DNA from 3 places in the Ensifer sp. ZNC0028 genome. Region 2 is predicted to be linked to each of the others. Evidence: riboswitches for the same ligand, from Rfam matches in the RefSeq annotation. Region 2 holds a riboswitch; each other region holds the start of a gene.
What was found. Region 2 has a riboswitch for cobalamin ahead of L981_RS19165 (DUF1636 domain-containing protein). Riboswitches for the same ligand answer to the same signal wherever they lie in the genome.

Region 1 (10,341 bases), on a different contig from region 2:
CGCAGAAATATGCCGAGCACGCCGGCGAGGTGCGCAATTACGGTCACGTGCTCGCCTGGGAGCCGCCTCGGCTGCTGGCCTACACCTGGAACGAAGAGACCGGCACGCCCTCGGAGGTCCATTTCGAACTCAGCCCCCGCGGCGACAAGGTGCTGCTCGTCGTCACCCACAAGCGCATCGCCGACCGCGCCATCATGACCAGCTTCTCCGCCGGCTGGCACGTGCATCTCGACATTCTGCGCGCGCTGCTGGAAGGCGAAAAGCCGGCGGCCTTCTGGAGCAAGTTTGCCGATCTTGAAGCGCAATACGACGCGCGTATTCCCAAGCCCTGACGGCGGGATGGGTTCAGAGGTCAGGACGCGCGCAGGCGCCGGCAAGGATCCACTTGCCGGCGCTTTTCGTCAGGCACGGGCGAAACCGAGAATGAAGAACGCCAGCGCGCCGATCGACGCGAAGCTGCGCACGTGGTTCCACCAGACCCAGTCGGTCAGATAGCGCTCACGCCAGAGATCGGTCGCCGCCTGGCCGGGCGCTGCGGCGGCGAGCGCATCGTTCATCGGCACGTTGAAGACGATGGTCACCAGCAGCACGCCGACGACATAGGCGACACCGCCGGCGGCAAGCCACCACCGGCCCTCGCCGCCCGAGAGGAAGGCGACGACGATGAGCGCCAGGGCGAGCAGCGCCGTGCCCATGAAGGCGCTGAGGAAGATCGGGTTCTGGATCACGACATTGATCGCATTCATCGCAGCGATCCCCTGCTCCGGCGGCAGCCGCGACAGGGCCTGCATGATGCAGACCGAGAAGATGAAGAACAGTCCGGCCATCAGGCCGGAGCCGATCGCGGCGGCAAACGCCAGAGCGGGGATCAGGGGGATCATGCGGCAAGACTCCATACACCGGTTGCTGCGGTTTCCCGAGCGTAGGCTGCAAAGTCACGCGGACGCCGCCCAAGCACATGCTCGACATCGGACGTCAGGTTTGAATTGCGCCCGTCGAGCACCGAGGTGAAGAGATAGCGGATGAGTTCGACATAGTCATCAGGCACGCCGTCGGCCTGCAAGTGCGCCGCGAAGTCGGCAATCGGGATGGCCTGATAGGAGATCGGGCGGTTGGCTGCCGCGGCAATTTCGGCCACGGCGTCGGCAAAGGTCATCAGCCGCGGGCCGGTCAGCGAATAGACCTTGCCGATATGGCGGTCGTCGAGAAGCGCTTCGACAGCGACGTCGGCAATGTCGTCGCAGCTGATGAAAGGCTCGGTCACCGTGTCCACGGGCAGGAAGACGGAACCGCTCAAGACACCCTCGGCGAGGAAGCCTTCGTCGAAATTCTCGAAGAACCAGCTGCCCCGGATGACCGTCCAGTCGGCGCCGGAGGCCTGCAACGCGCGCTCTGCCGCTTCCGCCTCGTCCTCGCCACGCCCCGACAGCAGCACCAGCCGCTTGACGCCGGCGCTGACCGCAAGGCTCGAGAACTTGGCGATCACCTCGACGGAGCCCGGCACCGCCAGATCCGGCTGGAAGCAGACATAGATGCGATCGACGTTTTCAAGGACCGGCGCCCAGGTCGTCTCTTCCGTCCAATCGAAGGAAGGCGACGCCGAACGGGCACCGATGCGCACCGCGACGCCCTGCTCCCGAAGGCGCTCGGCCACCCGCCGCCCCGTCTTGCCGGTACCGCCCAAAACCAGTGTGACTTTCTGAGACATCGTTTCCTCCTGAGGTTCCACCAACAAACATGAGTATCTCTCACATTTGCAAATGTGATAAATCCTCGTATTTTAGGAGTCAAGTCAAAATGTGAGCATTACTCATGATTCCAGATGCAAGCCCCGCCACGCTTCCCGCCGACGACGAGCCTGCGCTGCGCCGGACACCGAGCCAGAAGCGCAGTCGCGAGCGCGTCGAGCAGATCCTTGCCTGCGCGACGGCGCTCATCCAGGAAAAGGGCAGCGACGCCATGCGCATGAGCGAAGTCGCTGAAAAGGCTGGGATTTCAATCGGCTCTCTGTACCAGTACTTCCCCGACAAGGCCGCGATCGTGCGCACGCTTGCCGAGCGCTACAATGCGGTCTGCAACGAGTGCATCGCGGCCGAACTGGCCAAGGTGACCTCGATCGCCGAGTTGCGCGACGCCTTCTCGCTTTTGTTTGACATCTATTACGAGATGTTCCTCGCCGAGCCGGTCATGCGCGACATCTGGTCGGCGATGCAGGCCGACAAGGCGCTGCGCGAAATCGACCTTGCGCAAAGCCGCGCCGGCGGAAAGCTGCTTGCCGATGTGTGGGCCCGGCTTGTGCCGGCGACGCCGCGCGAGGAAATCGACAGCGCCGCCTTCCTGATCATGCACCTCGGCGACTGCACCATGCGGCTTGCGGTCTCGGTCGACCGGGCCGAGGGCGACCAGATCGTCGAGGCCTACAAGCGCATGACCATCAAGGATTTTGTCGCGGATGGACCGCGCCGCGGCGCAGGCTCAATTGACAACTCCATGACAGAATCCTAATCATCTGGGATCGATTGGTTCCCGGGACGCGAACGCGTTTCGGGAGTAAACGGGAACGTGACGGATGGACCCACTCTGGGCATTCAAATCACGGCCGACCCCGCGACTGTAGAGCGACGTCGATCTGCCATTCCGGAGCGATCCGGAAGAAGCCACTGGAAAGGCCGCGAGAGGGCGGCCGAACTGGGAAGGCGAGGCAGACCGGGGGCATCGAGCCCAACGCCGTGAGCCAGGAAACCTGCCACTCGATGCGGGCATAGGGCCCAACCGGGAATTTCCCGATGCCATCACGGAGGTTGTCATGGCTACGTCTACCATTTCGAGCACCCCGCTCTCCCTCAGCGATCGTCTGACCGCTGGCGTCATCGCGCTCTTCATCGGCGCATTCCTCGTCTTCGGCGCCGGCCTTGCCAATTCGGCCGTGCTGCACGACACGGCGCACGACACCCGCCACTCCTACGGCTTCCCCTGCCACTGACCGATGCCTCGGAACGTCAACAACGTTCCGCATCGAACAATCTGCGGACCTGAACGCATCCGGCCCGCGCCGGATGTCGGCTTGTGTGCATCCCGGTTTTTCCGGCGTGCGAAAGCCATCCGCAGCACAGGCAAAATGGGAAGACTCAAGGACCACGCCGCAGCGCGTGGCTTTTGTCGTTATCGAGGGATTTCAAGATGATTGTCAGAACGCTTCTGGCCGCGATCGTGGCTGGATTGATTGCCGGTGTCTTCATGACCGGCGCCCAGGAATTGCGCGTCACGCCGCTGATCCTGCATGCGGAAGAATTCGAAGGCGAGGCTCCGGCCCCCACCGAACAGCCCGCGGCCCAGCCGGGTGCGGCACAGCCCGCCGCGGAAAACCACGACCAGCATTCGTCGCTCAAGGCCGTGTCGCCGCTTAGCGCCTTGCTCGACGCATTGTCGCCGATCACGCCCGCCTATGCCCATGAGGGCGAGCACGAGGAAGGCGGCATCATGTTCGGCATGAGCCGCTTCTCCGGCACGCTGATCGCGAACCTCGTCACCGGTTCCGGCTTCGGCCTGCTGCTCGCCGGCGTCAGCCTGGTGATCGGCTATCCGATCACGCTTCGGAACGGCGCGCTCTGGGGCGCCTGCGGCTGGCTTGCCGTGCACATGCTGCCGGCGATCGGCCTGCCGCCGGAACTGCCTGGCTTTCCGGCCGCCGAACTCGGCGACCGCCAGACCTGGTGGCTCGCAACGGTGGCGCTTTCGGCCGTCGGCCTTTATCTCGTCGTCCTGCGCGAGGAGATCGTCTCCAAGGTCGCGGGCCTCGTGCTGATCGCAGCGCCCCATGTCTACGGTGCGCCGCAGCCGCTCGACATCACCAGCAACGTTCCGGCCGTGCTCGGCGCAGAGTTTGCGGTGGCCGCACTCGCCACTACGCTCGCCTTCTGGATCGTGCTCGGCGTCGTCTCCGGCTTCATCAACGAGCGCTTCGTCAAGGCACAGTGATCGGCGATCACGGATCGTCACCAAAGCGACGGCGGGGTTCAGGCCCCGCCGTTTTGCATGAGATGCGCCGCCAGCCGCGCACGGCGATCTTCCGGCTCCAGCAGGACGCAGGTGTCGCAGAAGCTACCGCCCTCCGTCTTGAAATAGAGACAGCAGCCGCAGCGGATCCGATACTGGCGCGAAATGTGTTCACCACTTGCCGGATGGACAGCCGAAATCTGCTCGTAGCAAAGCTCATCAGAATAAAACCGCGAGCCGGGCCGCTTGACGATCGCCAGCGCCTCGGCCATGCCGCGCGCCTCATCCCCGATCGCGCGGCCGATTTCGAGGAACGCGCCGGCAAGGGCATCCGCCGCGAGCCGCCACTGCGCCCCGCTCGAGAGCCCTGTCCGTGCCTTGAGAACTGCAATGACGGGCGCCAGATGAGCGATGAAGCCCTGTTCGAAAGCGCTGACGCCCTCCTCTCCACCCTTGCGCCCCATCGCCGGCGGCTGGAGGCGAAAATGATAGCGTTTGCCCGCGACTTCGGCACCACGGTGAAGCCGCGCCCAATCCTCGAAACGAATGCCGGCGACCTCCGGCTGCAGCCCGGCGCCGAGATGGAACGCGCCGAGGACCACGCTCAACTGACGGCTATAAAAGGCGATCAGATGCGCCGCGCGGATCCGGTCGGTCATCCCGACCCCGAAGAAATCCTGATAGGCGAGCCCCTCCTCAAGGCCAGCGCTGCCCGCAGCCCAGAAGTCGCCCGGCGCGCTGAATTCGCTGGCCGCCGGCCCGAGCGAGACGGCAGCCTCCGGAAACTGGGCACGCAGACGGTCAGCCACGGCCAGCGCCTGCAGCGCAAATGCCGCCGCGATCTCCGCTGTCGGCTGGTGGTCGTTCAAGCGCATGCCGTCTCCGTCGCCCATTCTCATCCTCAGGTGCCGGATGCGGGCGGATTACCCGCGTGCGACATCCCTCTCCTGCAGCCAGCCGCCGTCAAAGCCCGCCCTCTCAAGGCCGCGGCGGATCGCCGGTATGCTGCGCATCAGCGCCCAGACAAGGCCGCTTCGCCAGTTCTCGATCATCATGACAACGAGGCCCTGGTCAAGACCGACGACCCGCGCATCGATCCAGCCCTCCGGCCCGCCGCCATCAAGGCTTGGGTTGAAGCCGCCGGGAAAGCGCCCCTCGTTCAGAAGTTCCGGATAACTCTTCGCCATATGCACGAGGGAGGCCTGCGCCGCCTCCGGCTCGAACGGCAGGCAAGCAAGCGGCGCCCAGGGCACGAGCGTGCCATCATCAGGGCCGTAGGGCGCGCCGCGGTTCACATAGCCGAAAAGCCGCTGCTGGCGCCCATCGCGAAGCCGCAGCCGGCCGCGTGGCGCATGGCAGGCGCTGAGGCCCCACAGGTGCTCGCCATATCCGGCGAAGTGTCCGGGATTGGAGCGCGCATGGTCCCGCTGCAACTGGATGGCGCGCCGGGAATTTTCGAAATAGTCCGTTCCCCGCTCCCGCATCGGCCGGTCGGCCAGCCCACGCAGATCGAGCCAGGCCTGCGGGAAGAGATGGATGAAGAGCGGCGCTGCATGCAGGTGCGGCCGGCCCTCGACGGGGATCCAATCATGACCCTCGGCATAGGCCGCATAATGCTCCGGTTCGATCGCATGTTCGGGCGCGCCGAGTGCCAGCACATAGAGCAGCAGCGCTTCGCTATAGCCCCGCCAGCGATGTTTCAAAAACCGCCCCGGCGGCCGCCAGCCCATCGTCAGCGTATCGCCGCGATTGAGCGCCCAGCGCCAATCGACCCGAGCATAGAGCCGGTCGGCAAGCTCGCGGATCTCGCCTTCGACCGCGTCGTTCCGACAGAAATAGGCGGAAGCGGTCAGGACGCCGGCGATCAACAGCGCCGTATCGACCGTTGAAAGCTCGCTCTGCCAGGCGCGCTCGCCGGTCCGCATGTCGAGGAAGTGGTAGTAGAAGCCGCGATAGCCGGTCGCCTGCCGGTGGCGGGACTGCGGGCTTTGGGCAAGGAAGCGCAGGGTCGCCACCACGCGCCGCGCCGCATCGCCGCGCGAAAGCCAGCCGCGCTCGACGCCGACCGGATAGCAGGAAAGGCCGAAGCCGGTCGCGGCGATACTCGCTGGCGCGCCCGGCAACGCGGTGTCGGCGATCAGCCCAGTGACCGGATCGGAATGTTCGAGGAAATAGCCGAACGCCGCCTGCTGCAATCGATCGATCTGAAATCGCTCGGTATTTTCGCTTCGCTGCTGCATCCCGCCTTTCCCGGTCGGCATCCGGGCTCATGCATGACCCGGAAAAATCACTCTTTAGTGAAGGCCAACTACACCCAAACGGTCGCCGAAATCCAATCTTGTGTTACAGTCTTCTAATCTGACCGCGCGCAATGACTGGTTGAAGCGATGTTGAGCGTGTTGGCGTTACTCCTTTCATTGAGTGGTGGCCCGAGCCCATCGACCGCCGAGGCGGCGAATGTCGACGTCGAACTGATCCTGGCGGTCGACATGTCCGGCTCGATGGATCTCGACGAGGCCCGCATCCAGCGGGCCGGCTATGTCGAGGCGTTGCGGCACCGCGACTTTCTCGATGCCGTCGAAAGCGGTCAGCTCGGCCGCATCGCGATCGGTTATTTCGAATGGGCTGGAACGGTGAACGAATCCTCCGTCGTCGCCTGGCGGGTGATCGACACCGCCGCCGACGCGGATGCCTTCGCCAAGCTGATCGAGCAGCGCCCGGTCGGCACGCGGCGCGGCACCTCGATCTCCAACGCCATTACCTACGGCACCGCACTGATCGATTCCAACGCGTACAGCGGCGTGCGGCGGGTCATCGACATCTCCGGCGACGGGCCCAACAACATCGGCCCGCCGGTGCTTCCGGCCCGCGAGACCGCGATCGCGCGCGGCATCACCATCAACGGGCTCGCGATCCTCATCCGCCCGTCGGTTTCCACCGGCCCGCTCGACCAGTATTATGCCGAATGTGTCATCGGCGGCCCCGGCTCCTTCGTGCTGCCGGTGCACGAGCCCGAAGATTTCTCCATCGCGATCCGCCAGAAACTGGTGCTCGAAGTCAGCGGTCTGCAACCGCCGCCGACGATACGCTATGTCGATGCCTTCCCGGCCCCCGACTGCCTGGTCGGCGAGAAACTGCGGCCCGGCTTCCTCGACCGCGTCTATCCGGAACTCGACAAGTAGCCTCGCCCGACCTGAGGATCATGCGCAATCCCACGCAACCTTTGCGCGTCAGATTGTCGTTTCCCTTCGCCTCGTCCGACGATAAGATAGCGCGTTGCTTCGCGGATCGATTCATGTCCTTGACCACCACGCCCCATCAGGCCGAACTGGCCACCGACCCGACCACCGACATCGGCAGTCAGCATATCCGCGATACGTTGCGCGATGCGATCGTCGAGCGGCGGCTTGCGCCTGGCACCAAGCTTTCGGAAAGCGACGTCGGCGAACTCTTCAATGTCAGCCGCACCCTGGTGCGCGCCGCTCTGCAGGCTTTGTCCTATGAAGGACTCGTCAACGTCGAGAAGAACCGCGGTGCTTTCGTCGCCCACCCGTCCATTGACGAGGCGCGCCAGATCTTTGCGACCCGCCGGCTGATCGAGCCCGGTGTCGTGCGCGCCGCCGCCGCCCGGATCGGCAAGGCGGAGGTGTCAGAACTCAGGCGCATGCTGGCTGCCGAGCGGCAACTGACCGAACAGCGCGGCCAATCGGCCCGTCGTGCGGAGATCAAGGCATCGGGCGATTTCCACCTGGCGCTTGCCGACCTCTCCGGCAACGCGATCCTGCGCCGCTTCATGGATGAGCTGGTCGCCCGCTCCTCGCTGGTCATCGCACTCTACGGACAATCGACCGTTTCGAGCTGCGGCCACAGCGAACACGACGAGATCGTCAACGCCATCGAACGCGGCGACATCGACGCGGCCGCACGGCTGATGGTCCACCACATCGACCATATCGAAGCCGACCTCGACCTGCGCGTTCTGAAATCGACCGACCTGAAGGCTGCGCTGGAACTCTGATGCCGCTTGTGCCCTAGTGGTCCCGGTAGGCGGCCACAACCTGCGCCGGGCGCGGATTTTCGAAACCTTTCAACACCGGTCCGAACTCCACGGCGCTTTCCTGCCGCACGTCCCTTCGTCCGCCACCGACGAAGATGCGCCCGCGAAAAGATCCCGCTTGCAAAGCCGAAGAGACGCTGCCTGCCGTCAGCACGGACAAAAATCGATCGGCAACGTGGAACCATCCCGTCGCTCTCGCGTTGCCCTCTCGCTCGAAAAGACTGTGAACGAGGAATACAATGAGCGAGAAACTCTTTCCCACTCCCATCCCCCTGAAACTATCGGCAAGACGGCAGACCGTGGTCAGAACGGTGTTCGAGGCCGTGGAACTGCTCCGGCAATGGCCGGGCCGTCGTGGACGGGAATATCGCGCAGCCCTCAGGCGCTGCCTGGATGCGCTGGATGGATTGACGAGTACGGACCGGGCGAGCCGCTGCTTTGCTGCCGCCGCCCGGGAATCGGGCCTGTTGCTGGCCTGATCCGGCGACCAGGATGATCCGGAACCACAAGCTTGGTCCGGTACATCAAGGGCTCGGAGTTTGAAGCTTCACGATGCGCCGAAGGACGATCGGCGCGTCGCCCCAACCGAAGACGCCTCTGCTGCGATCAGCAAGATTTAAAGTCGCGCGGCGATCAATCGCCGAGTTCGGCCGCTTCCTTCGGTCCGCGGTCGGCAAGCGCCTTGAGCGCCGCCTTGTCGAGCCGCCAGTCCGGCGCGCCGTAACCGAGCGGCCACTTGTACGGCTCCTTGTCGTTGAAGAAGACGACGGTTGTCAGAAGCGGGAAGGCCTGGCGGTAGGTCTGCTGATCCAGGATTTCGGCATACCATGCGCGCCTGTAGTCGGCCGAGCCGGAGACCCCGAGTTCGGCGACGATCACGGGCTTGCCGTAACGCGAAACGCGCTGGTACTTTTCCTTGAGCGCTTCGACGAAACGCCGTTCGCGCCCCCAGTAATCGATATCCATTTTCTGCAGGCCCCAGACCGGGATGCCGACGACGTCGACGACATCGTCGCCCGGATAGTAGGCCGCGAGATTGCGATGGCCCTTCGGCGACCAGACGTAGCGGGCGGCCGGCGCCAGCTCGCGGCACTTGCTGACGAAGTAGCGGAACGCCGTCTTGTAGCCTTCGCTGTCGCGCCGCGCCCAGGGATAGCGCTCGCCGGGCTCTTCCATCTCATGGCCCCAGCGAATGTAGACCCGCCCGCCGAAATCGGCGGCGCGCGTACAAATTTCGGCGATCTCGCGATCGAAGCGGCCCTTGCCGATATCGGCAAACAGGCGGTTGCCACCGGCGCGCCAGTCGGCGGCGTGGGTATAGGGCTCGACCGACAGCATCAGCGCCCGCCCCTGTCGCGCCGCGTTCGCGAATTTCCGCTTCAGCTGCGCCCGATCCGGTTTCTGCCAGTAGACGAAGACATGCTCGAGCGTCAGCGCGTCGCTGTCTGCGACCGCGTCATGCGGATCGTAGACACCGATTTCCACCGTGCGCGCTTCCCGCCCTCTTGCCTCAGGCGTGATGGCGGCGGTCGTCATCGATCGGTCGATACCGTCGATGGCATCCTGCGCGCAGGCCGGCGTGGCCCCGGCAACCGCCAGAAGCGCCAGCGCACCAGCGCCGAGGACCGATCTTGGTAATGCAATAGGCAACGATATTCTCCGGCGGGCCACATGTCGCACCGCATGAAATCAGACATGGCTTGCTGCGCGCTGGAAACCTGTGCGACCGCGAGGCCGTGGGCATCATGCCCGGATGGCGAAAAGGCCGGCCGCTACGGCTGTCGACCGCCACAGTGTCCATGATCGGTTGCGCCCGGCTTACCGAACGCGAAAGGCCGTTAGAGCGATGCTCTCAGGAAGCAGTGCGACGTACGCCCGAAGCCGCTCGGCGAGCAGATATAGGGCGCGCGGCCGAGATAGGCGGTCGTGCGCCTGCGCGTCGGCGCCGGCTCGACGATATCCTCGTCCGCCTCGGCGACTTTCAGATCCTTCGCTTCCTTGCGAACCTTGATCGCCGGGCTCGCATAGGCGCTCGAATGGCCCGAAGCAAACAGCGGCGTTTCGCTGATGACCGTCGACGAGCAGCCGGCGGACAGAAGCAGGAGGCTGAGAACTGATGTTGTCGGTACGAGAAACTTGAAACCCGAAACGGCGGTGCGGCTTGCGCCGGCACATGCGGATTTGATTCGCATAAACGTCCTTTCGAATAGCGGTCCAGCCGCCCGGGGCTTCCATAGGGCGAAACGGCGGCGATCTTCAACCCCCTCCTTCATTATTCATTGCTTAAA
Region 2 (10,341 bases):
ATGAAGGATGGAGCCGCCGGTCAGCGGCGCGCCTGTCGCACCGCTTGAGCGGAATGGAAGGTTACTTGACGACGACGTTGCCGTTGACGATCTCGACGTTCTCGTCGCCCTGCAGGCCGATGCGGTCACCACTCGGTGCGGTGACGAAACAGCCGCTGGGGCAGATCATTTCAGTCGCTCCGGATGCGATCGCCACTTCCACACGGCTTTCGCCCTCGACGACGATCAGAACGGCGGTCTCGCTGTCCTTGTTCGTGACAGTCGCGGCACTGGCAGCACCGGCCATCGGCGCGCCGGCCATCAGCAAACCGGAAAGCAAAGCAATCACAAATTTCTTCATCGCCCATCGACGCCAGACGCGCCGCCCTCTTGCCGAGCCGGCCGCCCCGTCGGTTCGCGACGCTGCGCCGGCCACCTCTTCAGCCGATGACCAGCGTAGTCGGTCACCAGAAGAATTGCATGCTTTTTATGGCAGGCCGGCTGAATAGTGGCTGAACGGTCCGTTTATCAGCGGTTTGGGTTTGTCCGGCGGCTGGCCACCCGGCGACTGCCCGTCTCCTCCGCGTCGCGCTCCTCGTCGAGCGGCGCAGCAGCGGCGGTCTTCTTGTCCGAAGCGGCAGACTTGGCCGCGGCCCTTGCCTCGGCGGAGGTGGCGCCCTTCGGCTCGCCCACCTCTTCCGGGTGATGGCTTTCGATGCCGGTCTGGTCCTCGACAGGCACGTCCTCGATCTTGACCGGGAACGGCGCACCGATGCCCTCGTCGCGGAAACGCTCGTAGATCGAGACGCGCAGATCGTTGCGCACGCCGCCGCCGGTGAGGACGTCGGCGACGTAGATGCGCAACTCGAAGGTCATGCGGTCATCGCCGAAAGCGGTGAAGCCGACGCTCGGCGACGGGTTCTTCAGGACCATGGGATGGGCTGCCGCGATTTCGGAAAGCAGTTCCATGATCCGGCGCGGCTCGCTGGCATAGGTGACGGTGATGGCGATTTCGGAGCGGCCGAGCTTGTTGCGGTGCGTCCAGTTGCCGACCGAGGCGTTGATGAGCAGCGAGTTCGGCATCATGATCGACTGGTGCTGGAAGGTCTCGATCTCGGTCGCGCGCACCGAGATACGCTTGACGAAGCCTTCCGTCGTGCCGCTGACGATCCAGTCCCCCACCTTGAACGGACGCTCGACAAGCAGGATGAGCCCCGAAACGAAGTTCGAGACGATGTTCTGCAGGCCGAAACCGACACCGAGCGAGAGAGCACCGGCAACGAGCGCGAGGTTGGAGAGGTCGATGCCGGCCGCCGACAGGCCGATCAGCCCCGCAAGCCCGACGCCGGTGTAGCCGATGCCGGTGCGGATCGAGTTGCGCACGCCGGCGTCCACCCGGCTGCGCGCCATGATGTTGCCGTCGATCCAGCGCTGCACGAAACGGGTGACGGCGTAGCCGAGCGCGAAGAACAGGATGCCGGCGAGGATGCCGACCAGCGAAATCGTGATCGAGCCGATCTTGATCTCGGTCACCATCCGGTAGGCCCAGGACTCGATGTCGGCGACCTGGAAGCCCCACTGCAAGAGGATCAGCGGGATGAAGAACATCACGACCAGCGCGTAGATGCTGAGGCCCGCGGCAAGGCCGATCTGGTCGAGCGCCACCTGTTCGAGATTATAGCGCCGCTCGAGATAACGCCCGGCCGCGGTCTCGGCAAAGGCGCCCTGCTTGGCGACAGCCCGGCCGGTGAGGATGCCGATATACATCGTGACGAGGATCGCGCCCGTAATGATGATCTGCGTGGCGATGAAGCGGGCAAGACCGACATAACCGGAGACAGCGGCAATGATGAGCAAGGCGCCGGTCGCAAGCAGCGCGAAGGACACCACCCGCGGCCAGGCGCGGCCATGGGCATCGAAGGATTCATCCTTCCTGAGCGTCGGCTTGATCCAGGCCGAAGCCATGATGATGAGGCCGATGACGATGGAGGCAATGTAACTCTTGACGACGGTCAGGACGACAGGCGAACCGAGCGCCTCGCTGACGCCGCCGAAGAGGTAATCGAGACCGTTGACCAGCGCCATGGCGAAGATCGCGATCATCAGCATCCGGGCGCCACGATCGGACACCCGGACCAGCCGCCAGCGCGAATCGCGTGGCGAAAGCACCGCCTGGGCGAGCCTGGTGACGAAGAACACGACCACGGCCACACCGAGCGTGACGGCAATGATCGGCGCGATATCGGAGCGCAGCACGTTGAAGCCGCGCAGGAACAGGAAGCTGGAGATGGCGAAGGCGGCCGAAGCGATCGTCGGGATCAACGTCGACCAGAAGGCGACCGAGAGCCTGCGGAAGTAGCTCGGCTCCTCGTCGGTGATGTCATGCTCGATCAGCGGGCGAAAGAGCCTGCGGCTGCCGGAAAGAAACACCAGCGCCGCCAGCAGCGACAGGAACAGCGCCGTCAGGAGCGGCACGCGCTTATAGTTCCAGGCAAAGCTCAGCCAGCTCCCGACGCTGCGAGACAGAACCCGGGTTTCGTCCGCCGTAGCGGCCAGCGCGTCGTCGAACATTCCGGTCGACACTTCGGTGTTCTTCAAAAGCGTATTGGAAAACAGCGCGCGACGGGTCGCAGTAATGGCGTTGGACAGCTTCGTCGCCTGCACCGACAGGCCTTCGGCCTCTCCGGTCAACGCGTTGATCGCGCCGCGCTCGGCCATCAGCCGCTTGCGTTCGGCGGTCACGATGTCGGCTTCCGGCGGCTGCCCCTCGGCCGGCGGATCGCCGAGTTCGGTGAGCCGCGCCTTGATTTCGTCGAGGCGCGGGCGGGTCGAAACCGAAACGCCGATGATCTGCTTGGCAAGCGCGTCGACCTGAACCTTGAGGTCGGCAAGAACGATGTCGTCGTCCTTGGCCTTCGCGACCTGGTCCGTCAGCTTCTTGAGCTCGTCGCCGGCCTTCGCGAGTTGTTCCGCCGCCTGGTTTTCGGCAGGCGCGGCCGCCTCGGCCTGAGGGGCTGCTTGCGCGGGAGCCGGAGCGTTCTGAGCGGGCTGCGTGGTGGTGGCGGCATCGGACGTCGTGTCGGCTGCGGCGGGCTGTCCGTTCTCCTCGGTCGCAGGCTTGCCGGCAGCGGGCTGGGTGGCGGTCTGAGACGTTTGCGGCGATTGCGCCGGCTGCGCCGATTTCTGGCCCCCTTGCACGTTTGTCTGTGCGGTTGCCTGTGCCGGTTGCGCCGCCTTCTGGGCCATGACCGGGCCGCCCACGGCAAGCGCCAGCAGGCAGACGAGAATGGCGGGCAGTTTTCCGACAGAACGCAATTTCATGATCCTTGCAGATTGAGACCGTGGCCCGGAATCGCTCCGGCCGTCTTCACGTTTCGATGTGAATACGAAAGACGGCGGAAAGATGCAAAGAACGGCGATAAATCGTCGCCGGCGCCCGCTTTCCCGTTAAAAACCGGCGCCGGGCTGCGCCAGATAGGCAAGTTCGGCCTCCGTCGAGCCGCGCGCCAGAAAGGCGTTGCGATGCGGGAAGCGGCCGAACTGCTCGATCACCTCGCGGTGCCGGATGGCATAGTCGAGATAATCGGCATCGCCGAGCTCGGTAAAGAGCTTCACCGACATGGTCTGGTCGGTAAGGTTTTCCGAGTGCTCGAAGGGCAGATAGATGAAAGCGCGCCATTCCGGCTTGATCGCCATGTCAGCGCCGGTGCCGACGGCGAGCTTCGCCTCGTGCAGCGCCAGGCAATCGGTGGCAAAGGCGAGCGGCGTGCCGCGAAACATGTTGCGCGGCATCTGGTCCAAAAGCACGATCGCCGCCAGCCGGTTCTCCGGGCTCGCCCGCCAGATCTCGTCGACGCCCCGGGCCAGCGCCAGGTGCGACGCCTGGAAGCGGCGGATGCAGGCCTGGTCGAGCTCGTGGCTCGTCCCGAACCAGTCGTCATAGGTGAGTTCGCCAAACCAGAAGTCCAGAACGTCCTGCGGCGTGCAAATGTCAGCTTCGTTCGCCATATGCTCCTCTTGCGGCCCAATGGCCGATCGCTCGGCCCCCGCTAACACATAGGCCGGGACCGGCCTATGTCCATAACTTGTTCCTACCCGCCTTACGCGCGTCGCTTCAGGATGGCAATGAAGGCGATGCCGCCGACGAGACCGGTGACGACGCCGATCGGCATGTCCTCCGGCGCCATGATGACGCGGGCCGTCAGATCCGCAAGGATGAGCGTCAGCGCCCCGAAGAAGGCCGAAAGCGGAATGACCCTTACGTTGTCGCTGCCGGCCAGGAGCCGCACGAAATGCGGCACCATCAGCCCGACGAAACCGATCGCGCCGGAAAAGGCGACCATCACCCCGGTCAGAAGTGCGGTGACGACGAACAGCGTCAGCCGGAAGCTGCGCACGGGAATGCCGAGCGTCATCGCAGTTTCGTCGCCCATGGCGAGCGCATTGATCTCGCGCGCCCGGATCATCAGCCAGGCGAGCGAGACGAAAAGCACCCCGCCGGGATAGACGAGCTGCGACCATTGCGCCAGGCCAAGACCGCCGAGCATCCAGAAGATGACCGTGTGGGTCGCCCTCGGATCCCCAAGGAAAATCATGAGGTTGCCGACGGACGTTAAGACGAAGGCGACCGCGACGCCGGCCAGCACCAGGCGGTCGGCGCTGCTGCCGAGCACGCGGGAGACGTAAGCGACCAGCACGGTTGCGAGCAGCGCGCCGGCAAAGGCAAAGAGCGGCACCGTGGCAAGGCCGAGGATCATGCCGGTGTGCAGCAGCGCCACGATCGCGCCGAGCGCGCCACCGGAGGAAACGCCGAGCAGATGCGGATCGGCGAGCGGATTGCGCGTGACCGCCTGCAGCACGGCGCCCGTCAGCCCCAGCCCAGCCCCGACGACGCCTGCCAGCATCACCCGCGGCAGGCGCACGTCCCAGACGATGCTCTCGCGGCCCGCCGACCAGAAGACCTCGACGCTACCGGGCGAGATCTTGCTGGCGATGATCGACCAGACGGTCGCAACCGGGATCTGCGCCGAGCCGAGCGATACGGCGGCCGTCACCGTCAGGAGAAGCAGCAGCAGGCCGGCGGCAAGGCCGAAACCGCTGCGGGCCACCCGTTGAGACGCGGCACGCGAAACCGCAACGGTGTCAGCCGACGTATCCTCAGCCAGCATCGGTTACAGGCCTTCGCCGTGAAAGGTCTTGGCGAGACGGGCGATGGCGTCGATGTTGCGCGGCCCCGGCGTCGCCTCGACATAGTCGAGCACGACGAAGCGATCGTTCCTGACGGCATCGACATTCTTGAATGCCGGATTGGTCTTCATGAAGGCGATCTTGTCCTCGGCCTTCACCTCGCCGTAGTTGACGATGACGACCACTTCCGGATTGCGCTCGATCACCGGCTCCCAGGAGATCTCCACCCAGCTCTTGTCGACATCATCCATGATGTTGGCGCCGCCGGCGGCCTCGATCATCGCCGTCGGAATGCCGAAGCGGCCGGACGTGAAGGGCTTCTCCTCGCCCGAATCATAGACGAAGACCCGTGTCGGCTTTGCCTTGCCGGCGTTCGCCTTGGTGATCTCGGCAAGCTGGCGGCGGTAGCCGTCAACCAGCGTCTCGGCGCGATCCTCGACGCCGAAAATGCGGCCGAGATTGAGAAGATCGACGAACATGTCGTCCATCGTTGGCTTTGCCTTGGCCATCACGTGGATGCAGGATTCGGTCAGCTCGTAGACGCCGATCTTGAAGGGCGCCAAGGTTTCGGGCGTGACCTCGCCGCCGACCTTCATGCCGTAGTTCCAGCCGGCAAAGAAGAAGTCGGCGTCGGCGTTGAGCAGCACTTCCTTGGTCGGATACTTCTCCGAAAGCTCCGGCAGTTCCTTGACGCCTTCGCGCAGCTTCTCGTCCAGCGTCTTCCAGCCGGAAACGCCGGTATAGCCGACCATGCGGTCCTGCAGCCGCAACGCCAGCATCATCTCCACCAAGTTGACGTCGTTGGCGATCGCGCGTTTCGGCGCCGCGTCGAAGGTCACCTCTCGGTTGCAGCTCTTGACCGTGACCGGATAGGCGAGCGCCGGGGTTGCGGCGGCCAGCACGAAAAGAAGGAAAAATGGGGCAATATTGATCTTCATGAAATAGATCCCTGTCGAGGAAGTGAAAAGGAAAAGCGGGCGCCGCCGGCGGCGGCATTGTGAACGGTGGCAGTGACGCCGAAGGCGGCCGAAAGTTCGCCGGGGCTGAGCACCTCTTCGGGCGTGCCGAACGCCGTCAGCCGCCCGGCGGTCAGGATCGCGACGTCGGTCGCAAACTCGGCGGCGAGATTGATGTCGTGCAGCGTTGAGACGATCGTCAGCTTCAGCGTCTGCAGCAACTCGAGGATTTCGAGCTGGTGGCGGATGTCGAGATGGTTGGTCGGCTCGTCGAGAATGATGATGCGCGGCTCCTGCGCCAGCGCGCGGGCGATCAGCACCCGCTGCTTCTCACCGCCCGAAAGCGTGGCGAACTGGCGACCGGCAAGATGCGCGAGATCGAGATGCGCGAGTGCATGCTGCACCCGATCGCGGTCGAAATCGCTCCAGCCGCTCAAGCCTTCCCGCCGCGGAATGCGCCCCATCATCACGACGTCGCGCACGCTGAAGGGAAAGTCGCCGGGCATTTCCTGCAGGACGACGGCGATCGTCCTTGCCGCCTCGCGCGCCGAGATCGACCACAGATCGATGCCATCGACCGAAACACGGCCGGCATTCGGCTGCACCGCCCGGTAGAGGCAGCGCAGAAGCGAGGTCTTGCCGGCACCGTTCGGCCCGAGGATCGCAAGCCGGCTGCCCGCCGCGATCGAAAAGCCGATGTCCTTGACCAGCGTCAGCCCCGCGCGTGGCCCCCAGTGAAGGCCCTCGACCTTGAGTGCCGCTCCCGTTGCCGTGCAGCTCATGGGTTGATCCCTCCCTGCGCCGTCATTGGAAGTGCCCGCCGAGGTCTTCGGAAACGAGCATCGCTGCGGGGATGCGGGCAAGCGTCTTGCCTTTCAACCCGCGTGGCCGCTCGGCCGCCCGCGTCATGCCATCGCCACGCTCGGCATAGGTTGTGGCAAAGCGTACGAGATCGTCGATGTCTTCGTCCGGCGAGACGTCGCCGAAGAGATAGGTTGCCTTTCCCGTCGCCTGGAAGGCGATGGTGCAGGGCCGCGTGCAGGCCGCCATGCACACCGTGCCGGCAATCGAGAAGTCACGATCGAGCGGTGCGCCGAGTGCAGCGATGCTGCCGTTCAGCCGCTTGATCAGCTCGGCGCCGGGCGCGCAGGGGCCACCGGTGAAGCGGCAATCGGTGCAGACCGTTATCTTGTGCTGTCGGAAATTCGGCTCAGCCATTCCTGCCCTCCGCCGGACTGACGGCAAGAGATGGCGAAACGGCAGAAGGACGGATAGCCGTCGTGCGAAAGCCAGTTCTTTTCCATCGGAACACCCCGTCCGTTGTGGTTGATCGGTTCGATGGCAGGTCTCCTGGCTCGCGGGTCGTGGCGCATCCACGTCTTCCCGGCTGATCGCCAGTGACATGGTGTGAATGCGCTTTCCGCTCACAGTTGCGGGGGCAGCCACGGTCTCGGCCCCATCAGGGTCGTCCGTTCCGTGTTCCCTTTTCAGCCGCCTCCGCATTGTCGCGGACGCAGCACCATCACCGCCTTCCTCGCATGAATCGGCGGGGGAGACAACCGCACGGCACAGGCGGGAAGGATCTATCAACATGCGGCGTATCGTCATGCGCAGTTTGTTATTAAATAACATTACGTCGCGCAAGCCGAAAATTGAGCGTCGGACACGATCCGACGCCCTACAGCCAAAATCCGCCTCACGACCGACAGGCAGCCGTGTCGCCTCAGAACTCCGGCGGAAAGAGCTCGGCCGTCAGCGTCACCGCCACCGCGGCGTTGCCCGGCAGGTTGCGCACGCCGCAGACGGAGCGGATATGGCCGGCCCTTTCGCCAAAGGCGGCAGCCAGAAACTCGGAGGCCCCGTCGAGCACCTTCGGGTGGTCGAGGAAATCCTCGGTGCAGGCGACATGCCCCTCCAACCGGACGATCTGGCGAATGCGCTCGAAACGGCCGAGATGTTCGTGGATCTGCGCCAGCGCATTGAGCACAGCCAGCTCGGCCGCCTTGCGCCCCTCGTCGATCGTCACGTCGCGCCCGAGCAGCCCCGTGTGCACGAAGCGCCCGTCGAGCAGCGGCCCCTGCATCGAGACATGAAGCATCTCGCCCGCCTCGATCACCGCGCGATAGGCGCCGAGCGGCTTCGGCGGCGTTGGAAGCTGAACGCCAAGCGCCCCCAGCCTACGGATAACCTCATCCATCATTGCTCCCCCTCCTCGTCACCTTACGAACCGGCCGCGCTTGCGGAGACGATGCCGCTTTTCATCTCGACCTTCGAAGTTCTGTCGCCCCTATCGCAAGCAGAAAGGCCCATCGTTCCTTGCGCCTCCAGCCGTATGTTCAAGCATAGCCAAGAGAAAACGCCTCATGCCTCACGTTGCGAGATAACATTACGAATTACAACACCAGAGTTGAAGTGCCGGCGCGATACTGTCGCGCGCATCCGTGTTTCGATCGCATGCGGCGGACGCATCGCGGCGTCCGCCAGGCGCGCACCCAAGTAAAACCGCTCAAATGTAACATACGTTACGCTCACGTAACCCTATGCCGGTTGAGAATTTCGACGACCGAAGCGACAATTGCCGGGATTAAGATTGGGCATCGACAAGATCCGAAAACAAGCTCAACTTAGCCGCGCAGATCCCGAAATGAAGTGATGGCAACTCAACTTTCTGAAGGGAATAGCAGCAGTGAATCCCATCGATTTTTTCGTCGACACGCTTCGGACCTATCCACCCGTCGCCGTCTTCCTCGCGCTTGGCATCGGTTTCCTCATCGGTCCGATCAAGGTCGCGGGGTTCAACCTTGGAAATGTCACCGCCACGCTTCTGGCCGGCGTTCTCATCGGGCAGCTTGGCATCCAGGTTTCCGGTGACCTCAAATCCACCCTGTTCCTGATCTTCCTCTTCGCCGTCGGCTACGGCGTCGGGCCGCAATTCGTGCGGGGGCTTAGCACCGACGGACCGAAACAGATCGCCTTTGCGCTCTCCGTGCTGGTGCTCTGCCTGATCGTTCCCTATCTCTGCGCGCTGATTGCCGGGCTGCCGCTCGGCTATGGCGCCGGCATGTATGCCGGTTCGCAGACGATCTCGGCTGCGATCGGCGTTGCGACCGACCAGATCAATTCGCTCGGGCTGACGCCGGAACAGGCCAAGACCTTTGCCGACCAGATCCCGATCGCCTATGCGGTGACCTATATCTGGGGCACGATCGGCTCGGCGATCATTCTCGCCCAGCTCGGGCCAAGGCTGCTCGGCATCGATCTGCCGGCCGCCTGCAAGGAATATGAGGCCAAGCTTGGCGGCGGCACGTCGAGCAGCGAACCCGGCATCACCAGCGCCTACCACGACTTCGGTCTTCGGGCCTACCGGATCGATGCGGCAAGCGGCCTGACCGGGACGCCGGTCAAGAACCTGCTCCCCGGCATCCGCGTCTATGTCGAGCGGGTCCGGCGCGGCAGCGAGATCATCGAAGCGGACGGCAACACCGTGCTGCAGCCGGGCGACGTCGTCGCCTTCTCCGGCCGGCGTGCCCTGCTCGTCGAGAACCTCGACACCAAGCTGACGGAAGTCGAGGACAAGCAACTGCTGAACGCCGAAGCCGAGGTGGTCGACGTCTACGTGACCAACAAGGCACTCGCCGGCAAGACGCTGGCCGAGGTCAGCACCATGGACTGGGCGCGCGGCGTCTATGCCCGCAAGATCATCCGCTCGCTGGTCGAGATCCCGGTGCTGCCCGGCACGACCGTCGAGCGCGGCGACATCGTCACCATCGGCGGCGCCAAGCATCATGTCGAAACGGCGATCAAGGCGCTCGGCTTTGCCGACCGGCCGGTCGAGACCACCGATATCGCCTTCCTCGGCTGGGGCCTCTTCATCGGCGCGATGATCGGGGCGCTCACCATCACCATCGGCGGCATCCCGATCGGGCTTTCGACCTCCGGCGGCGCGCTTCTGGCCGGCCTCGTGCTCGGTTGGCTGCGCACCACCTACCCCGCCTTCGGCCGCATCCCCTCACCGGCGCTGTGGCTGATGAACACGCTCGGCCTCAACATCTTCATCGCCGTGGTCGGCATTGGCGCGGGGCCCGGGTTCGTCGCCGGGCTTCAGGAAGTCGGCATTTCGCTCTTCATCTGGGGCGTGGTCGCAACCTCGATCCCGATGATCGCCTCGGTACTTATCGGCCATTACGTCTTCAAGTTCCATCCGGCGATCCTGTTTGGC
Region 3 (10,341 bases), on a different contig from region 2:
ATGCGGATGCCATCCTGACCGAGACGGCCGCACGGATCGGCCACGATCAGACCGCACGCGCCGTCATCCTCAGCCTCGAGGAAAGCTTCGACCTCGACAGCACCGCGCTCGATGCGCTGATCGAATTCGACACGCTTGTGCGCGCCCAGGGCAAGCACCTCTATTATGCACGGGTGCATGACCGGGTCCGCGACATGATCGCCCTGGCCGCTCCCCCGCTTCTCACCTATCTCAGCTACAGCGTCGATGATGCCGTAGCTGCCGCCTCCCAACCCGAAACGACCGCGTCCCTACCCGGAGCCGTTCGATGACCCCAAACTATGAGCCGCAACTGCAACCGATCGACATCGCCGAACTTCGCCCGACCCAGATCACCGTCGGCTTCCTCGAAGTCACTGAAAAACGGCGGGAATGGCGCAAGACTGCCAAGCGGCATGGCGCGGAATTCCTGGGACATCATATGGTACCGGTGGTGCTCGGCCCGAAGGAGCGACCGTATCTGGTCGACCATCATCATCTCGTGCGCGCCCTGCACGAGGAAGGCGTCGCGCATGTGCTGACCAGCATCGTGTTCGATCTCAGCCACCTGTCCAAGGACGAGTTCTGGTCGGTCATGGACCACCGCCACTGGATGTATCCGTTCGACGCACAGGGCCTGCGGCGATCGCACCAGGACCTGCCGCGCACGATCGCCGGCCTCGTCGACGACCCCTACCGGTCGCTTGCGGGCGCGCTCCGCCGCGCCGGCGGTTACGCCAAGGACGCAACGCCCTACAGCGAGTTCATGTGGGCAAACTTCCTGCGCTCGCGCATCGATGCAAAACGCATCGCCAATGACATCGACAAGGCCGTGCACGACGCGCTCGATCTTGCCCACGGCAAGTCCGCCAGCTTCCTGCCGGGTTGGTGCGGCGTCACCGATTGAACCAGCGCCTCGCGGTTCAGGGCACTGGGGTCTAGCGCGCAGTCGACGAATGCGCGGTCAGGATGAAGCGCCTGTAGACGAAGGTGCGGAGGCAGTTTCGCAGGTTGGCCGACTTGCGCTGGGCACGAGCGACCGGCGCATGGGACATTTTCTCGATCCCTTTGAAGCCCGCCTCCTCCAACAGACCGGAAAGCTGCTCGAACCGCAGCCCGCGACCGAAAGGCAGGGCACGCATGATCTCGGCATGGCGTTGGCTCAACGACCCGTCGTAATAGGGATCGGGCCCGGAAAACCTGTCGATCAAGGCCACCAGGCGTTCGGCGAGACGTCCGATCGGAGAAGGCTGCGCCCAGTCCCCGTCATAGATCACCAGCTTCCCACCCGGTCGCAGCAACCGGTGCCACTCGCGAAAGGTCGCCTCGGGCTCGGTAAGCGTCCAGACGAGGTGGCGACAAACGATCGCGTCATAGGCGGCATCCGGCTCCATGGTGTTTTCGGCATCGGCAAGGATGAAGCGCAGCCGCGGTTTGCCGGCGTGTTTCGCCTTGGCGACGGAAAGCATCGCTTCGGAGAAGTCCAGCGCCGTAACCTCGTGACCAAGATCGTGGATGAGCCTTGTGACCTCGCCCGTGCCGCAGGCAAGTTCAAGCACGCGCAGCGGCTTCACGCCAAGGGTGGCGCGGATCGGTTCCTGCCAGGCGGAAAACTCGGCTTCAGACAGGATGCCGTGGCCGAAAGCGAGATCGAAGGTCCTCGCGCGCTCCGACCAGTAGCTGCGGATCGCTTCCTTCAGATGAAAATTCGCGCGCCCTGCCCCTTCTTCGGTGTCGTTCGTCACTTTCCGAAACCGTTCCTGGCAAGGATCTCGTCAAACCGCTTGCGCGCCCGGGCCGGAACCTTGGCCGCCGCAAAGCCTGTGTCGACCTTCGCGTCGCCGACACGGATCACTATCACCATTCCCATCGCAAAATGGGGCGAGCACTTGATCCCGTAGAACCCCTCCGCGTCGAGCGTGACCTCGATCTCCTCGTTGATCCCGCCCTTGAAACCAGCGGTACCTTCGGGAACCATGCCGTCGACCGTCGCCGCGTTGTGGCCGCTGGTGGCAGCGATGAATTTCACCGTGTCGCCGGGGGCGATCTGGAGGAAGTCTGGCTCATAGACCATCGGTCCCGAAGCGTTACGGTTGAGCATCTTCACCTCGTGCATTTCGGCTTGGGCGAACTGGAAAGCGGTGAGAAACAGGGACAATCCGAGGAGAAGCGCGCGCATGTAAATCCTTGCTAGGCTGAATGAAAGCGGAAGATGGAGGTTCCGTCCTCGGGGTCGACGACGATGCTCGCACGAACACCGAAGACGGCGGCGATCCGTTCGACGGTCAGGACTTCACGCGGCGGCCCCAGCGCCACCAGCCGGCCGGCGGACATCATGCCGACGCGGTCGCAGCCAAAGGCCTGGTTGAGATCGTGTAAGGCGACGACGGAGGTTATCGGCAGGTCAGCCACCAGCTTCAGGATCGAAAGCTGGTGCTGGATATCCAGGTGATTTGTCGGCTCGTCGAGCAACAGGACCTGCGGCTGTTGCGCCAAGGCCCGCGCCAGGTGAACCCGCTGGCGTTCCCCGCCGGAAAGTGTTGCCCACGAACGGTTTTCGAAGCCCGCCATATCGGTATCGTCGAGCGCTTGCCTGACGATCCGGTCGTCTTCCGCCGACCAGGGCTGCAGCGGCGTGAGCCAGGGCGTGCGGCCAAGTTCAACCGCATCGCGAACCGAGATCGCTTCCGTCGTCTCGGCTTGCTGCTCGAGGAAGGCGATCAACTGGGCAGCCTGGCGGCGTGGCATGGCGTGCAGCATCTGCCCGTTGATCCGCACCTCGCCCGACGTCGACCGGACGATGCCGGCCAGCAGCCGCATCAAGGTCGATTTGCCGGAGCCGTTGGGGCCGACAAGGCCGAGTGTCTCTCCCTGCCGCACGGCGAGATCGACATGGGAAACGATCGCCTTGCCGCGGACGGACCAGCCGAGATCGCGTGCTTCCAGGATCATGATCGGTGCCTCCCGCGGATAAGGATCAGGGCAAAGGCCGGTGCCCCAACCAGGGCGGTGATCACGCCGATCGGCAGCACCTGGCCAGGAACGATCGTCCGCGACAGGATATCCGCCGCGATCAGAAAGACCGCCCCGATGAGGGCGGTTGCCGGGCCGAGCCGGCCATGACGCACACCAACGAGGAAACGGGCCGCATGCGGTATCACGAGCCCGACGAAGCCGATGGAGCCGACGATGCTGACCATCACGGCCGTCACCAGCGCGGTAAGGCCGATCAGCACCACCTGGACGGCCCGCACGGGTACGCCGAGCGACGCGGCGGATTCCGCCCCGAAGGAAAAGGCGTCGAGCGCGCGGGCATACCAGATGCAGGCGCCGAGCCCGACAAGGGCCACGGGCACGGCCAGCCAGACGTCCGGCCACCGCGCACCGCTGAGGTTGCCGAGCAGCCAGAACATGATGCCCCGCGCCTGCTCCGCATTGGCCGACTTGGTGATGATGAAAGAGGTCAGCGCGTTGAACAGTTGCGATCCGGCGATGCCGGCAAGCACGATCTGCCCTGTTCCGCGCAGAGTGACCCCGCCACCGGCGGCACGGGCGAGGATCGCCACCATGAGGAAAGCCGTCACGGCGCCGACAAAGGCGCCGAGCGACATCGAGACCGCGCCAGCCCCGAGGCCGGCGACGGTAACGGCCACGGCGCCGGTCGAGGCGCCGGCGGAGATGCCGAGAAGATAGGGATCCGCCAGGGCGTTGCGCAGGAGGGACTGGAGCACCATGCCCGAAACCGCGAGGCCCGCCCCGCAGCAGGCGGCAACGATCGCCCGCGGCAGGCGGTAGTTCCAGATGATCCCGACATCGATGGGATCGAGCCCATAGGTCGCGCCGAAAATCTTGTTCCCCAAGGTCTGGAGAACCGTCAAGACGGGTATCGGCGTTTCACCGATGCAGGTTCCGGCAAGAACGGTGGCAAACAGAGCCAATGTCCCCGTGGCTGCCCGGCCAAGCCGGGAAGCAGGGGCGCGCCGCGAGAGGCCGGTCTTCACTTCGCCAACCCGAAATCCTTAAGCGCAGCGGAGAGAACTTCAATACCGGCGACCGTTCTGATCGTGGCGTCCATCGCGTGCGCATCCATGACGACGATGCGGTTGTTCTTCACCGCATCCATCTGGCTGGCAACCGGATCGGTCTTCAGGAACTCGATCTTCTTCAGGTAGTCGTCGGCCGGAAAGCGCCGGCGATCCATCTTGGCGATGACGATCATGGTGGGGTTGGCCTTGGCGATCGTTTCCCAACCGACGACCGGCCATTCTTCGTCCGAGCCGACCACGTTGCGGATGCCGAGCTTATCCATCATGTAGGCAGGCGCTCCCTTCCGGCCGACCACATAGGGATCGATGTCCATCTCCGCGCTGGAGAACCAGAAGGCCGCAGACACATCCTTCAAATTGAGCGCCTTGGCCTGCTCAATGGCGTTGGCCTCACGCTTGGCGAGTTCTGCGACGAATGCCTCGCCTTTGTCTTGAACATCGAAGATCTGCGCGAGTTCACGCACGCCCTGATGGATGCTGGCAGTCGAGAAGAGCGCGCTTCGCGTGCCGTCCACACCCACCGAGTTGTCCTTGGCGACGCAGTCGGCCGGAAGGACATAGGTCGGAATTCCTACTTCGTGGAACTGGGTTCGGGTCGCAACGATCCCTTCGGGGCCGACGTGCCAGACGAACTGCACGGCGACGAGCCCCGGCTTCTTGGCGACGACGCTTTCAAAGCTCGGGTCGTTGTCCGCCAGGCGCGGAACCTTGGCATTGACCTCGGCAAATTCCGGCAGCACGTCATTGAACCAGACCGACGTGCCCGTAACCTTGTCGCCGAGGCCGAGCGAATAGAGAACCTCGGTTGCCGCCTGCCCGACGGTCGCCGAGGTCGCCGGCGCCTTGTCGAAGGTGATCGTCTCGCCGCAATTGTCCAGGGTCAGCGGATAGGCGGTGGGTTCGGCAGCAGCGGCGGTGGCGAAGAAGGCGAAGCCAGAGGCGGCAAGCAGGAAACGCGAAGCGGTCATGGCACATTGTCTCCGATCTGTTGATCGCGCGGATCGGAGGGGACGAGCCAGGACGCAATGATCGAACCGATGTTCAAGAGAACATCGACAGCCGGCACTTGTGGCGCGACCAACGACATCGACAACCTCCCCGGACACCCCGCCCGGCTTGTTCAGTTACAGGTGTCGGTAGGTCTCCTGACTGGCGGGTCTTGGCTCCCTCTCGGCCTTCCCGGACCATCGCCCAGTGGCATTTTCGAGAGAGGACTGGCCGCCTACAGTTGCGGGGGCAGTTTCGTTTCGCGGCGAGCCGCGGCGAATTCCCTGTTATTTCCTTTCGGAAACCGACGAGAATTCCCTACTCAACGAACGAGTGGAGCGCAAGCATGAAAGCGACGCTTTCGAAACACTTGCCAGGAAAGGTAGAAATTCTTTCGCGTCTCGTAATTTCACTAAATATCACTCCCCTCAAATAGGCAGAACATTGTCGATTGTCGGAAAACTATACACAAATGAATACTGTTTAAGTGATCCGTAATTCACACTATCTTCAGATTTACCCTTCGAGATCGGTCTTCAGCCTGTCGAGAATGGTCACGGCATGGGCGGCATAGTCGCTGATCCAGCGGTCGTAAATGTGCTTGATCGGCAGCGCATTGAGATAATTCCAGCGCTCGCGTCCTGCCCAGCTGACGATGATCAGCTCGGCGTCCTCCAGCACCTTCAGATGCTGCATCACGGTGCAGCGATCCATGTCTGAAAAGGCCGCGCAGAGCATGCCCGTGGCCTGCGCCTCGCCCTTGAGACAATCGAGCATCGCCCGCCTGCGCGGGTGAGCCAACGCCTTGAAAACCAGATCTTCGTCCTGCTTGCTTGACATGTTATGTTTTTGCAACATATTGAAACTGGACGCAACGGAGACGGCGCCGATGAGACCTGTTTGCGAGCTTTCGCGAGAACTGCAACCGAGCCTGACGGCTGGATGCCGTCGATCGGAGTCAGCTTTGCACCGACACCTCCAAGCAAACCGCGGAAAAGGGAGATGATTGAGAATGCTGCCTAAAATCGCTTCAATGGATGAGTGGCAAGTCGCACTCGAACAACAGATTGCCAGGGAGAAGGCACTTACCCGCGCACGCGATGAAGTGAGTGCCGCGCGCCGACGCTTGCCGATGGTCAGGATCGACAAGGACTATTCGTTCGAGGGGCCCGAAGGCACGGTAAGCCTCGCCGACCTCTTCGACGGACGGCGACAACTGATCGTCTATCACTTCATGTTCGCGCCCGGATGGAAGGCGGGCTGCGACGGCTGCTCCTGGGTCGTGGACGCGATGACCCATCCGGCGCATCTCAACGCACGCGATACGTCCATCGTGCTGATTTCGCGCGCGCCGCTGGAGACGCTGCAGAAATACCAGGCCCGGATGCAGTGGCAGCACCCAGTCTGGTACTCGTCCATGGCGAGCGACTTCAACCACGACATGGGAGCCACGGTCGCCGATCCGGATGACCCGACAAGGACCAGCGAGCGCCATGGCGTCAGCGTCTTCCTCAGGGACGGCGATCATATCTACCGCACCTATTTCAACGGTGCGCGTGGCGTCGAGTATCTCGGCAGCATGTGGACCTATCTGGATCTGACGCCCTACGGTCGCCAGGAAACATGGGAAGCCTCTCCCGCGGGATGGCCGCAGACAGAACCCTATGTCTGGAACCGGCGGCACGACGAATACGGGACCGAACCGGCTTTTTGATTTTCCGCGGCGGCGAACATGGAATTGTCGAGCCGCCGTTCCTACGTCTTGTCTGGCCGATCGCCAGACCTGCGTCATTGTCGCGCGCCCGAATAGGGATCGCGGCAATGGTGAAGGGATGCCGCCGGCCCGGCAGGGAGCGCCGAACGTGGGGATGGATCGCGCTTCTAAGAGGCGCGCCGATGGGGGCGGCAATCGATGGGAAACGAGACGCAAGACCGCAAGGACGGTCCGGCACCGAGCGGCAAGAAGTTTTGGCGGCGACGCGGCGTTCGGATTGCATCGATCATGTTGGCCGCCCTGCTTCTCCTGGTGGTCGCGCCGCTTGCCGTCATTCTCTACCCAACGCTGAAGACCTATCCCCGGAGCGACTTTCCGGCCGCAGCCTCGCAACTGGAACGCAACAGGCAGGACCTTGCCCATCTGCGGCGCCTGATCGAGGTTGACCGAAGCTTTTCGCCAGCCGCCCAGGCAGCGTTTACGGGCTCCCTTGATGCGATCGAACAACGGGCCGGCGATCTCGACCGCGCTGGCCTGGCGATGGCGGCTGCAAAGGCGGTCGCGCTCGCCGACAATGGGCACACCAGTGTCGTCGGGCTTGTCGGTGGTCACAGTTTCAATGCGGTTCCCGTCCGGCTCGGCTGGTTTGCCGAAGGCCTGTTCGTGATCGCAGCGACAGGCGAGCAATCGCACCTTCTGGGCGGAGAGATCCTTGAGGTGAATGGACGGGCGACGGAGGCCGTTGTCGATGCGCTGCGGCCCCATTTCGGCGGACCCGCCAATCTCGGCAGGGAATTCGTCCCGAATGTCGCAATTTCGCCGGAACTGCTCCATGCCGCCGGCCTTGCCGAAAGCCCGCAGGAAAGCGCCTATCTCATCCGTCTTAAGGATGGAAACGTCGCGCAAATCCCTCTTCTTGCCACGCCCGGCGCGCCGGAACCGTTAACCGCCCATGTCTGGCCACGACGCGATTTCAGTCCCCTGTCGCAGACCGGTCGCGACGTCGGGTGGCGGCACGTGCTCGACGACGTCACGCTGCCGGCCTATCTCACGCGCCCCGACGCCAATTATTGGCACCACTACCCCTTGCCCGATCTGCTCTATGTCCAGATCAACCGCATCAGGGATGCCACGCCGGAAGGCCTTTCGCAGGGGCTCGCCAAGATGCTGGATGAAGCGGAGAAAAAGCCCATACGCAATGCAGTCGTCGATCTGCGGTTCAACAATGGCGGTAACTACGAATTGACCGCCGATTTCTCGCAAAGGCTCCCGGCCATCCTGCCGCCTGACGGACGACTGTTTGTGCTGACCAGCGCAAATACCTTTTCGGCGGCGATCAGCACGGCGGCGCGCCTGAGGCATTTCGGCGGCACGCGCACGGTGCTTGTCGGCGAGCCGATGGGAGACCGGCTGCAGTTCTGGGGTGAAGGCGGCCGCACGGTTTTGCCGAACTCGAAGATCAATATCCGCTATTCGACGGCCTATCACGACTGGGAACACGGATGCAGCCTGTCGGAGATCAGGACCTGTTTCCTCCTGAATTACGCCTATGACGTTCCGGCAGGCCCGCTTCAGCCGGACATCCCGCGCTCGACGAGCTTTGCCGACTATGCCGCCGGCACCGACCCTGCAATGGCCGCAGTCATGCAGGTCCTCATGGTGGGCAACGCCGATTGAGGTGCCGCTTGGAAGCAAGCCCGGCCCGGCCATTCCGGTCGGCGGCGGATTCGCGCTGCGGCGACGCTTTACATTTTTTCGCCCGGTAGCTCGCTGGCTTGTTTGACCCAGTCCAGAAACTGCGCCTCGTCGAGTTCGTCGGCCTCATAGATGTCGAGATAGCGCACATCCGGCTGTTTCGACGTGCCGGGCGGCATGGGGCTAAACTGCGCGCCACGGAAGAAAGCGACCTTCACGTATTTCGTCATGCAGTGAAAGCCGAGGAACCAGACATCCTTTTCCATGCCATAAAAGGGAGAGTTCCACTTGACCGCCTTTTCGACACCGGGAACGGCCTCAACGATCAGCCGGTCAAGACGTTTGCCCAGATCGCTTTTCCATCCCGGCATCGCAGCGATGTATTGCTGTATCGGGGCGTCTCCATAGCCCTTGGCGATCTGCGGGTTGCCGCCGGTCAGGAGGACGACGCCATCGGCCGACTTTGTCGGCGGAGTCTTGCGTCCGCTCGTTGCCCTTGGCGCAGCGGAAGCAGCTTTCGATGCGTTCTTTCCGACTTTCTTCTCAGACATGCGCGGACCTCGACTGTTCCGTCAGTTCGTCGCGGGTCGGATCCTCCGACACGGTCACGGAGTCCATACCCGAATGGCTATGCACGACACATAGCCATCCAGCTATGCATTGGTCAAGGATGAACCTCCAGCTTCAGCTGCGTTGCGGACTGCAACTCGATCCGCAAGCCGCTTCGCCAAGTATTGGCAATCGGCACGGCATCTCTCCATCGCCGTAGGGTCATGGCATGCAGACGGTCGGGATCCCTGCGATCCCGGACATGTGCAGCAGAGGCTCGTAAAGAGCCACCATTCGGGATCTCGAGCGTGCTCTCCATCAATACCTTGACCGCCGGACACCACCTTGATGCCGTCATCCTCAGAGTGCTGAAAGAACGGATTGCCGTTGCAACGGCGAACGCGCGCCGACCGGTCGAAGCGCCGGACAAGCTCGTCGACCACCTTCTCGACCAGCACCGCCTCAGCCTGCACTTCCTGAGCCTGCACGTGTTGACGGCCGCATCGCCTCGCCGCGAAGCCCTGCTTCTCGCCATCGATCGACCGGTCTCCCGCAAACATCTCCGACGGCTTCAGGGCATCGTCGGAGGTATCATCGAGAACGGCGTCCGCGACGGCCACTTCAAGGCACAGGATCATCATCTGTCTGCCGATCTTTTCACGGCGCAAACGAAGCCGATCTGGGATCCCATAGCCATCGTCGCGCGCCTGCAGGGATCCGAGTGCTACAGTCCTTATGAGCATGCCCGAATGGCCGTAGCCCGCCTGGGCTGAAAAAGGCGGCTTCTGCCCACACGGCTGCGGTTGCAGTCGTGTCCGCGCGTTCGCGCTCCACCAGCACAACGCCTGCCCGATCCCGAAGCTTTCCGATTGGAACCGGCACAACCGTTGCGGAAACCGGACGCCATCTTTCCGGCAGCGCTTGTTGCCCGCCCTCGTCGATCTGCAGCGTCGGGCGATGGCCAGAGCCCGTTCCCTGCCGCCCGCTTGCGCCGCTCCAGCAACGTGCCGAGGCGAGACGATTCGCGTTGCCGCGGAGCCAAAAGCGAACGCCGCCAGTCGCAGGGATGGACTGGCGGCGTTGACCACTTGGAGATCGCCTTCTTCTCAAGGCAGCGTTTTTCTAACACCGCACGATTCAAAGTCAATACATAAAAATATGAATCTCAATTCAGATTATAGCAACCATGAAAGCAAACGCCCCACCAACGGAATTCAGTCTGGCGAAATGCTAATATGTAGCAATTTTGCAATATGGATCGATCATGCTGTAATTTTGAATTGAGATTATAAATTTTATGAATTCACTTTCGGGAAAATCGTGATACCCGAT

Region 1: linked by a shared signal. The riboswitch ahead of L981_RS28560 (CbtB-domain containing protein) and the one ahead of L981_RS19165 (DUF1636 domain-containing protein) in region 2 are both predicted to bind cobalamin.
Region 3: linked by a shared signal. The riboswitch ahead of L981_RS04410 (ABC transporter substrate-binding protein) and the one ahead of L981_RS19165 (DUF1636 domain-containing protein) in region 2 are both predicted to bind cobalamin.

What each region holds. Positions count from the first base shown of each region.
Region 1 covers NZ_JTLA01000135.1:810-11,150, reverse strand. The annotation lists gene L981_RS28580 (SRPBCC family protein) at 1-332, shown strand, start outside; gene L981_RS28575 (DUF1772 domain-containing protein) at 402-881, opposite strand; gene L981_RS28570 (NAD(P)H-binding protein) at 878-1,708, opposite strand; gene L981_RS28565 (TetR/AcrR family transcriptional regulator) at 1,813-2,505, shown strand; cobalamin riboswitch at 2,504-2,766, shown strand; gene L981_RS28560 (CbtB-domain containing protein) at 2,807-2,983, shown strand; gene L981_RS28555 (CbtA family protein) at 3,181-3,978, shown strand; gene L981_RS28550 (ferric iron reductase) at 4,017-4,871, opposite strand; gene L981_RS28545 (glucoamylase family protein) at 4,920-6,236, opposite strand; gene L981_RS28540 (DUF1194 domain-containing protein) at 6,384-7,178, shown strand; gene L981_RS28535 (GntR family transcriptional regulator) at 7,292-8,014, shown strand; gene L981_RS28530 (DUF982 domain-containing protein) at 8,293-8,532, shown strand; gene L981_RS28525 (glycoside hydrolase family 26 protein) at 8,687-9,703, opposite strand; gene L981_RS28520 (hypothetical protein) at 9,892-10,245, opposite strand.
Region 2 covers NZ_JTLA01000084.1:9,357-19,697, reverse strand. The annotation lists gene L981_RS19195 (hypothetical protein) at 62-340, opposite strand; gene L981_RS19190 (mechanosensitive ion channel domain-containing protein) at 508-3,300, opposite strand; gene L981_RS19185 (DUF924 family protein) at 3,427-3,987, opposite strand; gene L981_RS19180 (iron ABC transporter permease) at 4,080-5,147, opposite strand; gene L981_RS19175 (ABC transporter substrate-binding protein) at 5,151-6,104, opposite strand; gene L981_RS19170 (ABC transporter ATP-binding protein) at 6,101-6,904, opposite strand; gene L981_RS19165 (DUF1636 domain-containing protein) at 6,927-7,340, opposite strand; cobalamin riboswitch at 7,445-7,661, opposite strand; gene L981_RS19160 (RidA family protein) at 7,846-8,322, opposite strand; gene aspT (aspartate-alanine antiporter) at 8,809-10,341, shown strand, end outside.
Region 3 covers NZ_JTLA01000015.1:86,657-96,997, forward strand. The annotation lists gene L981_RS04380 (SulP family inorganic anion transporter) at 1-311, shown strand, start outside; gene L981_RS04385 (ParB-like protein) at 308-925, shown strand; gene L981_RS04390 (class I SAM-dependent methyltransferase) at 957-1,763, opposite strand; gene L981_RS04395 (pseudoazurin) at 1,760-2,197, opposite strand; gene L981_RS04400 (ABC transporter ATP-binding protein) at 2,209-2,970, opposite strand; gene L981_RS04405 (iron ABC transporter permease) at 2,967-4,019, opposite strand; gene L981_RS04410 (ABC transporter substrate-binding protein) at 4,016-5,032, opposite strand; cobalamin riboswitch at 5,182-5,375, opposite strand; gene L981_RS04415 (helix-turn-helix transcriptional regulator) at 5,568-5,891, opposite strand; gene L981_RS04420 (DUF899 domain-containing protein) at 6,064-6,765, shown strand; gene L981_RS04425 (hypothetical protein) at 7,054-8,442, shown strand; gene L981_RS04430 (DUF1801 domain-containing protein) at 8,511-9,011, opposite strand; gene L981_RS04435 (hypothetical protein) at 9,318-9,782, shown strand.